2 regions of the Candidatus Stoquefichus sp. SB1 genome follow, and region 2 is predicted to be linked to the other one. Evidence: a T-box and tRNA genes for the amino acid it is inferred to sense, from the RefSeq annotation. Region 2 holds a T-box; the other holds one or more tRNA genes.
The links. The T-box of region 2 lies ahead of pheS (phenylalanine--tRNA ligase subunit alpha). A T-box ahead of a tRNA ligase gene usually reads a tRNA of that ligase, here a tRNA-Phe.
Positions count from the first base shown of each region.

Region 1: it encodes a tRNA-Phe, which carries the amino acid that the T-box ahead of pheS (phenylalanine--tRNA ligase subunit alpha) is inferred to sense. The anticodon was not compared.

Region 1 is NZ_LN852693.1:8,300-17,169, reverse strand. It holds gene BN1865_RS01275 (polysaccharide deacetylase family protein) at 1-31, opposite strand, end outside; gene BN1865_RS01270 (hypothetical protein) at 123-665, shown strand; gene BN1865_RS01265 (HAD-IC family P-type ATPase) at 654-3,008, opposite strand; tRNA gene BN1865_RS01260 (tRNA-Ile) at 3,167-3,243, opposite strand; tRNA gene BN1865_RS01255 (tRNA-Met) at 3,284-3,360, opposite strand; tRNA gene BN1865_RS01250 (tRNA-Phe) at 3,388-3,463, opposite strand; tRNA gene BN1865_RS01245 (tRNA-Asp) at 3,469-3,545, opposite strand; tRNA gene BN1865_RS01240 (tRNA-Met) at 3,548-3,624, opposite strand; tRNA gene BN1865_RS01235 (tRNA-Ser) at 3,649-3,741, opposite strand; tRNA gene BN1865_RS01230 (tRNA-Ala) at 3,749-3,824, opposite strand; tRNA gene BN1865_RS01225 (tRNA-Pro) at 3,831-3,907, opposite strand; tRNA gene BN1865_RS01220 (tRNA-Arg) at 3,931-4,007, opposite strand; tRNA gene BN1865_RS01215 (tRNA-Leu) at 4,095-4,183, opposite strand; tRNA gene BN1865_RS01210 (tRNA-Cys) at 4,191-4,265, opposite strand; gene BN1865_RS18675 (ABC transporter substrate-binding protein) at 4,418-5,464, opposite strand; gene BN1865_RS18670 (ABC transporter permease) at 5,448-6,257, opposite strand; gene BN1865_RS01195 (ABC transporter permease) at 6,217-7,110, opposite strand; gene potA (spermidine/putrescine ABC transporter ATP-binding protein) at 7,110-8,153, opposite strand; gene BN1865_RS01185 (helix-turn-helix domain-containing protein) at 8,164-8,697, opposite strand; gene BN1865_RS01180 (prephenate dehydrogenase) at 8,853-8,870, opposite strand, start outside.
Region 2 is NZ_LN852694.1:563,603-572,472, forward strand. It holds gene BN1865_RS06540 (hypothetical protein) at 1-337, shown strand, start outside; gene sspI (small acid-soluble spore protein SspI) at 332-529, opposite strand; gene BN1865_RS06550 (M48 family metallopeptidase) at 589-1,254, shown strand; gene BN1865_RS06555 (TrmH family RNA methyltransferase) at 1,251-1,976, shown strand; gene BN1865_RS06560 (DUF4299 family protein) at 1,995-2,885, shown strand; T-box leader at 2,929-3,132, shown strand; gene pheS (phenylalanine--tRNA ligase subunit alpha) at 3,165-4,199, shown strand; gene pheT (phenylalanine--tRNA ligase subunit beta) at 4,203-6,593, shown strand; gene BN1865_RS06575 (immunoglobulin-like domain-containing protein) at 6,643-8,061, shown strand; gene BN1865_RS06580 (threonine/serine exporter family protein) at 8,085-8,540, opposite strand; gene BN1865_RS06585 (threonine/serine exporter family protein) at 8,542-8,870, opposite strand, start outside.

The DNA of each region.
Region 1 (8,870 bases), on a different contig from region 2:
CACGCAAAAGCGTCTTTCTTTTTAAATTCATACCTATCCCTTTCTCATTTATTTTACTTTTTCGACAAATTCTACAATAATCCGATATCCAAAATATGGTATAACAGATAGAGGTGATTAAAATGTATATTTATAATCCAAATGAAGAGACAAGTTTCTCTCAACATATTTTGGACCCAGACCAAACATATCATACTTCCCATCATCAAGAAAAATTATATTCATTTTTTAAAACACTTGATAAACCTAAACATATTAAACAAATTATTGGTATTTATATGGAGTTTTATGTTGAGCCTTATTTATTTGAAAAAAATCCTTATTTTTATTACAAATTATCTCCTAAAATTTTAGAGCAAATTATACATCGTTTAGACATTGGTCATGCTAATCTTTATATTCAAGATTCCCAAAAATTCTTTTTGGTGATGTTTGACATTCATGAAGAAGATCTGACAAAAATTCTTATCCAATTTCATCATTATCTGATAGAACATTCCTTTATTTATCATCAGCATCAATGTACTATTCAAATGAAATGTGGTGTCTATTTTTCCCATATTGGTATTCATCCCTACCATTTTTATACAGCCACCAAAGAACAATTTGAGTCTGCTTTTTATCATGACAATGTTATTATTTCAATGAAGCATTTATCGCTGTGATGATAAACGACGTTCATGATATTGATACAACTTATGAATCAATTTTTTAAACATACCAATAACAAATACTGAACTGATACAAATAGGTATAATCCAAAGTAATTCCCAATGCCCGATCAGTGGATAAATCCCAAAGAAATGAGGCATAAAGAATAAAATCAGATAAAAAAGAGCAGTCAATATAGATGCTATCATAATGCGCATATGATTTAATGGCATACAAACGATAAAGACAACAAGAAAACTTATAAAACCAGCAACTAAGAAATAAAATGTTGAATACATTTTCATATCAAAATGCAGCCATTGTCCTATCAAAGCAATCAATAACATATAAACAATCATTGTCACTGCACAAGGTACAGCCGTTGAAATAACATGACGCAAGAAGCCTTGAGCAGATAATGATGAAGAACGTTCAATTGTGATTAGAAAACTAGGAATACCAATAGCTAAACCACTAATAAGACTTAATTGAAGTGGTGTAAATGGATAACTGATTCGTAGCATGGCAAAAATCAGACATAATACTGTTGAATAAATTGTTTTTGTAAGATATAAAGAACTGACTCTTTCAATATCAGCAATAATGGCTCTTCCTTCATTCACAATTGCTTTCATTGATGCAAAATTAGAATCAAGCAAAACAATATGTGCTGCCTGCTTGGCTGCATCGCTGCCAGCCGCCATTGCAATACCACAATCCGCATCTTTTAATGCAAGTACATCATTGACACCATCGCCAACCATTCCAACGACATGCCCACTTGCCTGAAAAGCCTTAATGATTTGTTGTTTTTGTTCTGGTTTCACACGACCATACACACGATAATGAGCAACTACTTTTTGTAACTCTTCATCATCTGTTGGCAGAGTTGAGGCATCCACATATTTCTCGCCACCTTTTAATCCCGCTAATTGAGTAACTCTTGACACAGTCATTGGGTTATCTCCAGAAAGAATGCATATATTAACAGCGGCATCATCAAAAAAGCGAAGAGTATCTTTGGCTTCTTCTCGTATGCAATCATGAATCACAATCAACGCCATGGCTTTAACACTGCCAATTTGACTTTGTGCTTCATCTAATAAATCTGTTTCACCTAATAAAAGGACACGTAATCCCTGATTAGAATAGTCATTCACTCTATGAAGCAAAGGATCATCTTCTTCTAAAAGATATTCAGGTGCACCTAAAACATAACGTTGTCCATTAGATAGCTGCAAAGCACGCATTTTTCGCTGAGAAGAAAATGGAATTAAAGCCGATATAGACAAATCAATAGGCTCTTTAAAATAGCCTCTTAATGCCTTCTGGGTTGCATTGATATCATCAAAGCCAAAAGCCATAATACCCATAATCTGATGAATAAAATCAGCTGAATAATCATTCAAAGCATCAATTTTTTCAACTTCAAGTTCACCTGTAGTAATTGTTCCCGTTTTATCTAGGCACAAAACATCAACACGTGCTAAAGCTTCAATGGCTTCCATTTCCTGTATCAATGCTTTTCTTTTGGCTAATTTACCTACACCTAAAATAAATGATAAACTCGTCAATAGGACAAGTCCTTCAGGAATCATCCCAATGACACCACCAACAGTCTTAACAATCGCTGTTGCATGATCTTGAGGCGAAGCAGAAAGTTGAGAAACAAAGAGCACCAACCCCACAGGAACAATCACAAAGCTCAATACTTTAATGACTTTCTCAATAGCATCTTTCATTTCTGAGGACGCTTTATTTTTGTGTTTAGCTTTATGAACAAGCTGAGTAGAATAATTATCATTACCCACTCTTAAAACACGCGCATATCCACTTCCGGCAACGACAAAACTTCCAGCCAATAGTTCATCATTTTCTTTCTTTTTTACTGGCTTCGATTCACCAGTCAGCATTGATTCATTGACTTCCATTCCTTGTGATGTCAACATACAGCAATCTGTTCCAATTTGATTACCACTCTCTAAAAAAACAATATCATCAATAACCAAATCTTCAATTGGTATCATCTGTTGTTGATGATCACGTATAACTTTAATCTTTTTAACAGTGACAACTGTCAATTGATCAATAATTTTTTTCACTTTTAGTTCCTGATAAATTCCAATCAAAGAATTCATAATAATAACACCCATAAATGTTAAGTTTGTCCAACGACCAGTTGATAAAATAATCGCTGCTAAAAACACATTTAATAAATTAAAGTATGTTATTGTATGTTCTAAAATAATCTGCTTCTTTGTCTTAGAAATATTATCATGTGATATATTCACTTGACCACGATCAATCCGTTCTTGAACTTGCAAGGAAGTTAAGCCCATTTCATTCATCTTATCCATTATTATCTCACCTACTCACACAATATATCACAGAGTTATGAATATTTTGTGTATATCATTTTCTTTTTTCTTTCATATTGTAACATATATTAAAAATCTTGAATATCTCTTTAAATACAAAAAAACGATATGAAAATTCATATCGTCAATAGTTTTATTGGTGGACCCTGAAGGACTCGAACCTTCGACCGATCGGTTATGAGCCGATAGCTCTAACCAACTGAGCTAAGGGTCCAAATAAAATAAAAAGTGGTATTCACCACTGATTCGCTAAATGGTAGCGGGGAAGGGATTCGAACCCCCGACCCACCGGGTATGAACCGATTGCTCTAGCCAACTGAGCTACCCCGCCATGTAGTGAATCGTTTATAAAAAATAATGGTGGTTCCGGCCGGAATCGAACCAGCGACACGAGGATTTTCAGTCCTCTGCTCTACCGACTGAGCTACGGAACCATAATTGGCGGTCTGGACGGGACTCGAACCCGCGACCTCCGCCGTGACAGGGCGGCATTCTAACCAACTGAACTACCAGACCAATGGTTGCGGGAGAAGGATTTGAACCAACGACCTTCGGGTTATGAGCCCGACGAGCTACCAGACTGCTCCATCCCGCGATATGAAATATATTTTTTTAAAAATGGCGGAGGTTGAGGGATTCGAACCCCCGCGGGACTTTCATCCCCTGTCGGTTTTCAAGACCGATCCCTTCAGCCGGACTTGGGTAAACCTCCGCAATAATGGTGGAGCTTAGCGGGATCGAACCGCTGACCTCCTGCGTGCAAAGCAGGCGCTCTCCCATCTGAGCTAAAGCCCCATTAACTGGTCGGGAAGACAGGATTTGAACCTGCGACCCCCTGGTCCCAAACCAGGTGCACTACCAAGCTGTGCTACTTCCCGAATATTCAATTACAATACTCAATTGGCGCGCTAGGCAGGAATCGAACCCACAACCTCTTGATCCGTAGTCAAGCACTCTATCCAGTTGAGCTACTAGCGCATTTCTTTAACAGCGCCATTCAATATTAACATAAACGCTGTAACTTTGCAACACTTTTTTACATTTTTTTAAAACTTTTTTTAAGAATGGTGCCCAGGGCCGGAGTCGAACCGGCACGGATTTTAAGGTCCGCAGGATTTTAAGTCCTGTGCGTCTACCAATTTCGCCACCTGGGCAACATGATGGAGGTTCCAGCCGGACTCGAACCGACGATGACAGAGTTGCAGTCTGTAGCCTTACCAACTTGGCTATGGAACCAGTTCTTTTCTCTTCTCACGTTGCTCAAATAGTATATAATATTTTGATATTGATTGCAATAGTTTTTTTGCTTTTTTTGGTAATTCTTTTTAATGAATTCAAAAAGAAAAGTTTTAATGAGGGTTTTTCTCATTAAAACTTTTTCATAAAATTTATTGTGCTTTGACTTTTGACCAATAATCACTATAAATTTCTTTTATATTTTGTGGCTGATAAGCAAATACTTCATCATTTTGTGACATTCGAATACCATATGCATTAATACCTTGAAAATCTCCTTCTGATGCTTCTTTAGCGGCAACAGTGTTAGAAGTCAAATAACCAACCTCCAATGTATTATTCAATGCATTCTCATCACTAATCATATAATTTATAAAATTCATAGCCATTTTTAAATCTTCACATTCTCGACTTACAACAAAACCATCAAACCATATGTTTGTTCCTTCATTTGGCATATAAAAGCCCATATCTGGATTTTCCAGCATAACAGCAGCAGCATCCCCAGAATACATAACCGCCATAGCTTTTTCACCACTCTTCATAGCATCAATAGTATCATCACCTGCATATGTTGGGTTCATTGTCTTTCTTTGATCAATTAGCCATTGATAAGCTTCTTTAATTTCTTTTTCATCTGTTGTATTCATAGAATAACCCAAAGCTTTTAATGCTACCATAAAAGAATCTCTTTCAGAATCATACATATAAATATTCCCTTTATACTTTGGATTTCTTAAAACTTCCCATCCAGCATTTAAATCACTTTCAGACACTTGTGTTTTATCATAAACAATTCCAACATTACCATAAAAATATGGAACCCAATATTCATTTGCTTTATCAAAACTCTGATTTAACACTTTACTATCAATACTATCTTTATGAGTAATCATCGACCAATCTATCTTTTGTAAAAGATTTTCTTTGATTAATCTTTCAATCATATATTCAGATGGCACCATAATATCATACTTATTGCCACCTAGTAATTTTGTATACATTGATTCATTGGAATCAAATGTCTCATAAACAACTTTACAGTCATATTCTCTTTGAAACCCATTAATGACATCAGGATCAACATATTCTCCCCAGTTAAAAACACGCAATGTATGCGTATATTGACTTCGTCCACATCCACTCATGAGTGTTGTGACAACAGCCAAACAAAGCATTATTTTAGCGTAACGCTTCATTTACTTTCCCTCCTCTTTTTTTCACAATTAAATATGGGATAAACGTACCTAATAATAATCCTAATAAAATCACAACCAAAACAATTGTTGATAAAGCATAAATACTCGGATTCATACGTTTAGACATATTATAAATCACAATTGAAATATTCTCCACACCATTTCCACTCACAAAATAAGAAATTACAAAATCATCAAATGACATCGTAAAAGCCAATAGTGCTCCTGCCATAATCCCTGATTTAATTTGTGGTAAAATAACCTTAATTAAAGTTTGAAATGGGGTTGCCCCTAAATCCATCGCAGCATCTGTTAAATTATCATCTAACTGCTTCACTTTAGGATATACATTTGTAATCACATAAGGCGTACAAAAAGCAATATGAGCTAATAACATTGTCATATAGCCCTTTTCAATACTAATAAATGAAAAGAAAATCATTAATGAGATAGCTGTAACAATTTCTGGGTTCATAATAGGTAAATTATTCACCTGCAAAATAGCTGTTCTTATTTTTCTTTTTGATTTTGTTAAAGCAATTGCTGTAATAGTCCCTAAAATTGTTGAGATTACAGTTGCTAAAATAGCAATTGTCACAGAGACAACAACGGCATCTAATAACTGTAAATTTCCAAACAATGATTCATACCAGCGGAATGAAAATCCTTTAAAATTAGATAAAGATTTTGCACTATTAAAAGAGAAAAAAGCCATAATCAATAATGGAAAATATAAAAAGGCAAGACATAGACTAATGCATAGAACCTTTACGTATTTTTTTTCTTTTACCATAACGTCGACTTCCTCCTTCTTCATCTTCACTTGAAACATTTGTACGTTTTTCAGCTTTATAAATCAATGCCATCAAAACAATAACAATAGTTGCTAAAACCAATGAAACAGCACTACCAAAATGCCAGTTTCCAACTGTAATAAACTGTTGTTCAATAAAATTACCAATTAATGAATATTGGCCGCCACCTAACATTTTCGGAATAACAAAAGCACTGATAGCTGGCAGGAAAACCATTGTAATACCAGTTAAAACACCACTTAATGATAAACGAAAAGTGACTTTAAAAAATGTTTGAACACGTGAAGCTCCTAAATCCATAGACGCTTCTGTCAATGATTGATCCATATTTGTTAATGATGTATGAATAGGCAAAATCATAAATGGCAAGAAATTATAAACCATCCCTATGACAACCGCAAAATCTGTATACATCATATGAATACGTCCTAGCCCCATAGATTGTAATAAGTTATTAATAATACCATTATTACTTAAAATACTCATCCAGGCATAAGTTCTCATCAAAAGATTAATCCATGTAGGTATCGTAATTAATAAAATTAATAATGTTTGTGTACTTTCTTTACATTTAGCAATCATATACGCAATTGGATAACCAATTAAAAAACAAATCATAGTCGTTAAAATACCTAAAACAAGAGAGCGCATTAAAACAGATAGGAAAATAGGATCCATAAATTTAAAAAAGTTATCTAAGGTAAATTGAAAAGTTGTAATTTCTGTCCCTTTTGATGTAAAAGCATAAAAAGCAATCAACAGCATTGGAACAATTGTTAAAACAAATAGCCAGAAACAATATGGTGAAACGAGTTTTTTATACTGTTTCATTAATATGTCCCCATTTTTTCCATGACATGAATATCTTCAGGCCAAAAATCTAAATTTACCTTTTTACCAACTTCACTCATATCTGTTGTATGCACCTTATACATACGTTCTTGTGTTTCAACCATAATTTCATAATGAACACCTTTAAAGACAATAGAAGAAATAACTCCTTCAATTTTCCCCTGTCCAACTTCTACAATATCCAAATCCTCTGGTCTTAAAACAATATCAACATCCTGTCCTTCATCAAATCCTTTATCAACACATACAAACTGCTGACCATCAAATTCAACTAGAAAATCTTTTACAAATTTTCCTTCCACAATATTAGACTCTCCAATAAATTGTGCAACAAAACGATTTTCTGGTTCATTATAAATATCTGTAGGCGTTCCAATTTGTTGAATAGCTCCATCATTCATAACAACAATTGTATCTGACATTGTCAAAGCTTCCTCTTGATCATGTGTGACATAAACAAAAGTAATCCCTACTTCTTTTTGAATATTTTTTAATTCAATCTGCATAGCTTTTCTTAATTTTAAATCTAGTGCCCCTAATGGTTCATCTAATAAAAGGACTTTTGGTTCATTGACCAAAGCACGTGCAATAGCAACACGTTGCTGTTGTCCACCAGACAATTGTGAAATATTACGTTTTTCAAACCCTTCTAATCCGACTAGATTTAACATACGTAAAACTTTTTGTTCAATAATGGCTTTATCAAGCTTCTTGATTTTTAAGCCAAAAGCAACATTATCAAAAACATTCATATGCGGAAATAATGCATATTTTTGAAATACTGTATTGACTTCTCTTTTATATGGTGGAAGTGCTGAAATATCAATACCATCAAACAAAACCTCTCCTGAACTTGCCTCTTCAAATCCACCAACAATTCTTAATGTTGTTGTCTTTCCACAACCACTAGGACCTAACAAAGTCATAAATTCATTCTCATGAATATTGAGATGAATACCTTTTAAAACAACTTGTCCATCAAATTCTTTTGTTAAATTATTTAATTCAATTAATTTTTTCATATAGTCCTCCCTAAAATAATGGTGGTGTAGATATCCAAATCACTTTTGCTTTGGCATCACCACAATTTTCAAGATAATGTGTTCTTTTTCCACTTAAATAAAAAGTTTCACCTTTATTGACAACATAAGCCTTTTGTCCATAATGAAGTTTGATTTTTCCACTAATCACATAACCAAATTCTTCTCCATCATGTGGTTCCATTTCCATTGACATCTTGGCTTTTGCCAATTCAATTAAAATAGGTTCCATTTCATTTTTTTGTGCATTTGGAACAATATAAGAAATCACATAATCATCTTGTGTATTGACAAAATAATCATCTTTTTTAAAGACAATCTGCTCATCTTGTGTTTCATTAAAAAACTCATGCAATGAGGTGCCCAAAGCTTCAAGTATATCTTCTAAGGTCGCTATTGAAGGCGATGTTAGATTTCTTTCAACCTGTGATAAAAATCCCTTGGTCAATTCACTACGATTGGCTAATTCTTCCAATGTCAGCTGATTGGCTATACGCAATCTTTTGATCTTTCCTCCGATATTCATAATCCCTCTCCTTTGTTTAGTATTACAAAACTTCATGTTTAAATTTACAAAACACAATTATTATACAGAATATCCTAAAAATTGCAACATGTTTTAAACAATTTGTTTAATATATTAAACTTTTTAACTAAAAAAAAGTAACGCAATTCATTTTGTTACTTTTCTAAATGTTC
Region 2 (8,870 bases):
TGAAGCATTACAAAGATTGTTTGTGTTTGATATTTATACAACTCTTTATTTTTTGTTGTTGTGGGTATTTGATTATATTGTTTTTGAAATTTCTAAAATTGTATATGATATCTATGAAGAAAAGGTGACTTTTTTACCTTGTATTGGTTTATGGATTTTATGTGTTTGTATTTTCTTTGCACCAATTCTGGATTTATTTCAATATAATCTTTGTATTTTATTTATCTTAATCAGTTTAAGAATGATTAAGGAAATGTGGAAAAGAACGCCAGAATTGTTTTCTTGGATTCATAAACTTATTGGTAAAGTGAAAAAAAGACCAGAGACTGGTCTATAATAAATGAGAAATATTTTGGAGAAATTGTTGTTTAGAATTTGAATCTAATGAATTGTAATATCGTTCAAATAATACACCTAAACCAACGAGAATTGTTTCTTCTTTAGAAGCAATGCCATCATCTATTGTTTGTTGTAGTTGAGAGGCTGAAAAACCTTTTAAATTATTTAAGAGCGCTTCACGCATTTGCATATCTATCATCCTTTCTTATATAATATGGGATAATCAAAAGGAGTTTATACAGAAGTTTTATGAAAAGTTACGAAATTCAACTTGGACAAGAGGTTTATCATTATGATGTCATCTATAAACGTATGACATCACTTCGCATGCGTGTTAAAGAGGGAAGAATTGTCGTGAGTGCACCTTATTATACACCACGTGCATTGATTGAAGATAATTTACGTCAATATCAAGAAAAGCTAATTCCACTCATACAGAATTATGAATCTTATGCATGTTATTGTGATCAGGGTTATGTTGATATTTTTGCTTGCCGTTATGTTTTAGTGAGCAGAGATGTAGGAAAATGGCAATGTGAGAAACATGGTCAATCTCTTTATGTTTATCATAGGCAAATTGAACAGTGTGTTGAAAAATATTTAAAACAAGTTTTATTGGATTATATTGAAGAAAAAGTGATTGCATATTTGGCATATGATTTTGATTTGGATATGCCTCATATTGAAATTAAGAAATATAAAGGGCGTTGGGGCAGTTGTTATTATCAACAAAATAGAATTTCTTTTAATTTGTCCTTAGTACATTTAGAGAAAGATTTGATAGATTATGTGATTGTTCATGAACTCACTCATTTTTTACAGGCAAATCATTCATCACAGTTTTATCAGGAAATTGAAAAGAGAATGCCAGATTATAAACAACGTATCAAAAGGTTAAAGGAGAAACATGTATGATTACATCTTTACAAAATGAAAAAATAAAAGAATTGATGAAACTCAAACAAAAGAAGTATCGTGATGAAATGAATTTGTTTTTAGTAGAAGGATTTCATTTGGTTGAAGAAGCTAGAAAGAATGGCTGTATTCAAACTCTCGTTACAACTTTAGATGATGATTTTGCTGAAGATACACTTTATGTATCTGAATCTGTAATGAGTAAACTGGCTTTTACAAAATCACCTCAACCAATTATGGCAGTTTGTCAAAAAAACAATACTTCAAAAATATTGCAAGACGGAACAAGATATTTATTGTTGGATAGAGTTCAAGACCCTGGAAATGTTGGGACAATTTTACGTTCAGCATTAGCTTTTGGATATGACCAAATCATTATGTCACTAGATTGTGTGGATTTATATAATGATAAAGTGATACGGGCAACTCAAGGAGCCCTTTTTCAGATGAATGTTTGCATAATGGATTTGAAAGATGCTATTGAATGTCTGAAGAAACAAAATGTTTTGGTTTATGGAACATGTTTGTTGAATGCGAAAAGCATTGATACATATTCAAATGAAAAAAAGATGGCTTTTGTAATGGGAAATGAAGGACAAGGAGTTTCTCAGAATATTTTAGATTTATGTGATCAGCTTGTTTATATTCCTATTCAATCAGTTGAGTCATTAAATGTGGGTGTAGCAGCAGCTATTACTATGTATCATTTTAGAAATGAATAGTCAAAGGAGATAGCAATCATGAGTGTTGATATAACGATTTATCAAAAGGGAATTTTTAAAAAGAAATTAAAGCTTCAAGATATTTTAATGGAGCAATTTGGCTATGGACGATACGATCAAAATTATGTTCTTGTTCCTGATGAAAGAAGTGAAAATGAAATCATTATTTATCATCCAGATCATATAGCAAGAGGAATAAGCGTTGTTTGGCATGAAGAGGAAACTTCGCAGGTGAGTTTACATATGCTTTTGCCAACGACAAATGAAGAAATTGATGATTTATATTGTTTGATTCAACATCTTTGTCGATTATGGAAAGCATCTACATTTGTACAGGATGGGACTGAAAGAAAACTGTCAGATATTGAAAAATTGAAATCAGAGATAAAAGAATTTAATTATGAAACTTTAAAAAGCTTTTTAACTGAACATGAAAATGGAAATTTCTTTTGTACTATGTGGCCTTACTATTTCCGCTCTCAAGACGTTCACTATTGGCTTGAAGATAAATCTTTAAAGGCTTTTGCTAAGGATTTGCATCAGAATCAGCAACGTGATTTGTATTATGCAAATGCCCATATGTATCAGGATCCTCAAAAGAATATTTTAGGTGTTTATACAGTCACTGCAACTGTGGATACAGTGTTTCCATTAAAACCAATGGTTCCCATGTCTTGTATTAATTTTCAGACAGGAGAAAGTATTGAAGCTGATCGTTATGTGGTTGCATTGGTTTCTATTCAAAACAATAAAATGTTAGGAGATATTCCATTTGATGACTTTATTCATGAAATTTCTCATCATGAACTTCATGAGTTTGATAGTGAACATATTTTCTTTGAAGCTTTAAGTGAAGAAGAAATAGAGTCAATTTATTTAAAATATCATGCGGATTCTTCACTGTTATAAAAAAGACTTGTTTTTATGCTGATTTTTGGCTATAATATGAAAAGTAAACACGATGAAGAGGACAAGTAGATAAAGAATTTGTAAAAGAGAGGAAAACAAAAGCTGAAAGTTTTCTTGCAATGCATTTATTGAATTCACCTTGGAGTGCGACTAATCATCGCCGTCAACACAACGTTACTGTGAATGAAGTGCATAACAATGACTTGTTATGAATTAGGATGGTACCGCGATTATAATCGTTCCTAGATGGAACGATTTTTTATTTTGAAGGAGGATATTATGGACGAACTATTAAAGATTCAAGAAGAAGCACTTGGAAAAATCAATGATTGTCAATCTTTAAAAGATTTAAATGATTTAAGAGTCTTCTATTTAGGAAAAAAGGGACCAATGCAAGCTGCTATGAAGTCAATGAAAGATATGACAAAAGAAGAAAGAGCAGCGTTTGGACAAGTTTCTAATAAAGTGAAACAAGATTTGACTGCTGCTATTGAAGAGAAAAAACAGGTTTTAGAAGAAGCTGAAATGAATGAAAAATTAAAACATGAAAGAATAGATATTACATTACCAAGTTATGCTTTACCACTTGGCAGTGTTCATCCTTTATCAATGGTGAGAGAAGAATTAGAAGACTTATTTATTGGAATGGGTTATTCTGTTGCTGAAGGTCCAGAAGTAGAAAGTGATCATTTTAATTTTGAGTTAATGAATTTACCAAAAGGACATCCAGCAAGAGATATGCAGGATACATTATATATTGATGAAAATACTTTAATGAGGACACATACATCTCCTGTTCAGGCCCGTACGATGTTAGAGGCGAATGGTCAAGGTCCAATTAAGATTATTTGTCCAGGTAAGACTTATCGTAGAGATGATGATGATGCAACGCATTCTCATCAATTTAGTCAATGTGAAGGGTTGGTTATTGATAAAAATATTACGATGGCTGATTTAAAAGGAACATTGGAATTGTTTGCAAAAAAGATGTTTGGAGAAAAACGAGAAATTCGTTTAAGACCTTCTTATTTCCCATTTACAGAACCAAGTGTAGAAGTTGATATTTCTTGTCACAATTGTGAAGGGAAAGGGTGCCCAATGTGTAAATATACAGGTTGGATTGAAATCTTAGGAGCTGGAATGGTTAATCCTAAAGTTCTAGAGATGTGTGGTTTTGATCCAGAAGTTTATCAAGGTTTTGCTTTTGGGATAGGATTAGAACGTGTTGCAATGTTAAAATATGGTATTGATAATATTAGAAATTTCTATAGTGGTGATTTAAGATTCTTAAATCAGTTTACAAGAAAGGATTAGTGTATGGAAGCAAGTTTAAAATTATTAAATCAATATGTAAAAGTTGATGATTTTTCAGCAGATGAAGTGGCTGCAAAGTTAACATCAATTGGACATGAAGTTGAAGGAATGCATGTTTTTGCAAGAGGTGATAAGCTTGTTGTTGGTTATGTTCAAACAAAAACAGCACACCCAGATTCTGATCATTTGAATGTTTGTCAAGTGGAAGTGAAACCTGGTCAAGTTACACAAATCGTTTGTGGGGCTCCTAATGTGGAAGCAGGTCAAAAGGTTATTGTGGCATTGCCTGGATGCGATTTGGGAGAAGGTTTTAAAATTAAGGAAAGTCAAGTGCGCGGAGTTGATTCTAATGGAATGATTTGTTCTATTGCTGAGTTAGGAATCGAACAGCGTCTTTTAAAAGAAGAGGATAAAGCTGGCATTCATGTTTTGGATGATGATGCACCAATTGGTGAAGATGCTTTAAAATACATGGGATATGATGATACAATCTTAGAAATTGGTTTAACACCTAATCGTTCTGACTGTATGGCTATGATTTCATTGGCATATGAAGTAGGGGCTTTATTAAATCGTGAAGTGAAATTACCTGAAATTGTTTTGATGGATGAATTAGAAAGCAAGATTCAAGTGAGTGTTGAAACTGATCTGTGTCCTTTCTTTGGGGCAAAGTTGGTTAAAGGTGTAAAGACCAAAGAATCACCTGAATGGTTAAGAACAGCATTATTAGCAAGTGGTGTGAAACCTATTAATAATATTGTTGATATATCTAACTTTGTTATGATTGAAACTGGACAGCCAATTCATATGTATGATTATGATAAATTAAAAACAAAAGGTTTTGTGATTAAAACTGGATTTCATCAAAAAGCCACATTATTGGATGAACAGGAATATGATATTTTACCTGAAGATATTATTGTCTCAACTGATGATGGAATTGGTTGCGTGGCTGGTGTCATGGGAGCCAATGATACGAAGATTGATGAGAATACAGTTAATATTGTGATTGAGGCTGCCACTTTTGATGGACCTACATTGAGAAATACAGCACGTCGTATGAATTTATTAACTGATGCATCTCAACATTATATTAAAGGGGCTATTGATACAGCCAATACAGAGCGTGTTTTAAATCGTTGTGCATCTTTATTGAAAGATTTAGCTGATGCTAAGGAAATCTATAAGAGTGTGACAACACCTTATACACCACAAGAGAAAGTCATTTCATTAACAACTTCAAGAGTTAATGGTTTACTTGGAACATCAATTAGTACTGAAACAATTGCTGATATTTTTACAAGATTACATTTTACGTATCAGTTAGAAGGAGAAAACTTCCGTGTGAGTGTACCAACATATCGTAACGATATGACAATGGATGCTGATTTAATTGAAGAAGTTGCCAGAATGTATGGATATGATTATATTCCTAGTACTCTTCCATATATGGAAATGACAAAAGGGGCATTGAATCCAGTTCAAGATAAGACAAAATATATTAGACATTTATTAGCTGATTTAGGATTACATGAAGTTGTCACATATACTTTAACATCACCTCATTTTGTTAATGATTTTAATTTATTCCATTCATCTGATACTATTGAATTAATGATGCCTTTGGGTGAAGAAAGAAGTGTTACAAGAAAATCTGTCATTCCTTCATTGTTGCAGGCTATTAATTATAATAATTCACATGCCCATAAAGATGTTTGTATTTATGAACTATCAAATACATATTCAAAAGATACAGAAATTCAGACTTTAACTATTGCTTGCTCAGGTATGTATCAAAATGTATCTTGGTTACAAGTGAACCAAAAAGCTGATTTCTATTTGGTTAAAGGATTTGTTGAAACAATCTTTAAGAAATTGTGTATTGAGGAATCTAGATATGTCTTAGAACGTGTTGAAGAAGATAATTCTTATTTCCATCCAGGAAGAAGCGGCTATATTAAAATGGGTAAAGAAATCGTTGGGGTCATAGGAGAAATTCATCCACGTATGGCGAAAAAATATGATGTAAAAGATACATTTGTCGCTGAATTAAATCTATCAGTATTATTGAATTTAAAAACAAGAGCACTCAAATTTACACCGATTCCACAATATCCATCAGTGACAAGAGATATTGCTTTGGTAATGGATGAAGATATTCCAACATATGATGTTGTACGTTCTATTCAAAAGGCAAGTAAACGATTGATTTCTAAAACAGAAATTTTTGATGTTTATGTTGGTGAACATATTGAGGAAGGGAAAAAGTCAGTTGCAATTGCTTTAACATTCCAAGATAATACTAAGACTTTAGATGATGAAACAATTAATGGTGTTATGGAAAATATTCTTGCAGTTGTGGCAAAAGAATATAATGCTCATTTACGTGCATAATAAAAGGGACATTGTCCCTTTTTGAATATAAGAGGAAGAGGATTAAGAAATGAGGAAAATAAGCAAGAGAGGCTATTTAACGATGGCTAGTATTGTTGTTTTGGTAGGATTGATTTATTGTTATTATCAAAGAAGTCATATGAATATTATTCATAATGGAAAAATTGATTTAGAAGTTGGTGAAAGTTTAACATTTGAAGCTGTTGAGTACTTAGATTTGTTATTTTATCTCCCTTTTGAAAAGAATCAGATTTCAAAAGAGGCAAAAGTTCATTTTGAAAATATGGAATATTTAAATGAAGAAAAACAATCTCCCGCTATTGGTCAATATCAGGCATCTGTTGTTTACCGTGATAAGACATATCCTTTTGTGTTAAATGTTCAAGACACACAAGCACCTGTTATAACATGTGAAAAGGAAATTGCTTATCAAGATATGACATTTGAGGTCAATAAATGGATTCAAGTCACTGATAATTCGCAGGAGTCATGTCAGGTGAAGATCATTCGTTCTGATGTGGATACACAAAAAATAGGAAAATATACAATTGAGGTTGAAGCCATAGATTCATCTCAAAATAAAGCCCATGAAATTTTAGAAGTTCAAGTGGTTGATAAAACAGCGCCAGATATTACTTATTCAAATGAACTTGTCCTTTTAGGGGAAACCTTTGATCCATTGAAAAATGTGAAAGCCATTGATAATTTAGATGGTGATTGTACATCCTTATTGAAAGTGAATGGAAATGTTAATACTCAAAAAGCTGGGATTTATCCATTGACTTATGAAGTGGTAGATCAGACAGGAAATAAAGCAGAAGTTGAGCGACGAGTTGTTGTTGCAAATAAAGAGCATAAAATAAATGGGATTCCAATGATTTTACAAAATCCTGGTTATTATAATGGATGTGAATCAGCATCATCTACAATGCTCCTTCAATATCATGGCTTTGATATTTCAATGAAATCAATGGTGAATCAAGTTCCAACAATTGCTTTAGAAAATAAGAATGGTAGACTTTATGGTGCTGATCCACAAGTTGCTTTTACTGGAAGTATGAGTAGAGAAGGATATGGTATCTATTGTCAGCCAATGGTTAGTGTGATAGAAAAAATTGTAAAAAAACAAAATGGTCAGCAAAAAGTTGTTAACTTAACAGGTTCTTCAGTTGATGAGTTACTTGCTTATGTTGCAATGGATTGTCCTGTTCAAGTTTGGGCAACTGCTAGTATGACTGATGCTAAATATTCATCAATAAAAAAGTGGTATGTGAAAACATTGGATGGAGAATATACAGACAAAGTTATTTCTTTTCCAATAGCTGAACATTCATTATTATTGGTTGGTTATAATGAAAACTATGTTTTCATGCATGATCCATTACAGGGAGTCAGACAATATTCTCGTAAAGCTTTTGAAAAAGCTTATCAGAGTATGGGAAGTCAAGCTTTAACAATAATAAAATAAGATTGCACAGTTGCAATCTTTTTTTACTCAACATTTACAAAATCTTTCATTTTGATTCGCTTATAAACTTGAAAAGCAGTTGATGATATTAATATGGCAAGGGCAATGGAGATACCAATGCCTAAAGTTGATAGAAAACTTTCCATGAATAGATCATTTAATCCTTGAACAGCATAAAGCATAGTGTAATAAATGCCACTTCCAGGAACGAGTGGGAAACAACCGACAATAATAAAAATTGTTGCAGGTGCCTTATAAATACGAGCCATCATTTCAGCGAGCAGAGAAACACAAAGCATAGCAATAAAGCTTTGTAAAAATGTATTATGCAAAAATTGAGTTGCTAAATAAATAACCCATCCTAAAGTTCCAATCAAAGAGCCAATAAAAGCAAATTTGATATTTTTATGAATTCTAAAAATAAATGTAAAACCTAAACAACCTACAAATGCTGATAAGCATTGAATGAATTCTTGCATACTATGCTCCTTTCAGTAACATCATCATAATACCAACACCAATGGCGATACTTGCTGCAATTAAGATAGCTTCAATCATACGGGAAAGTCCTGATACAAAATCACCACCAATAATATCTCTCAAACTATTTGTGATCGCAATTCCAGGCACCAATAACATTAATGTTCCTGTTATAACAGATTGTTGGTCAGCTATTAAATTCATTTTCAAAGCAATAATGGCAATCGTTGATAAGACCATGCTAGAGAGAATTGTTCGAACAATTCCATTCATATTTAACATTTCCATTAAGTAAATGAAAAAGTATAAAACAAAGCCAATAAATGCTG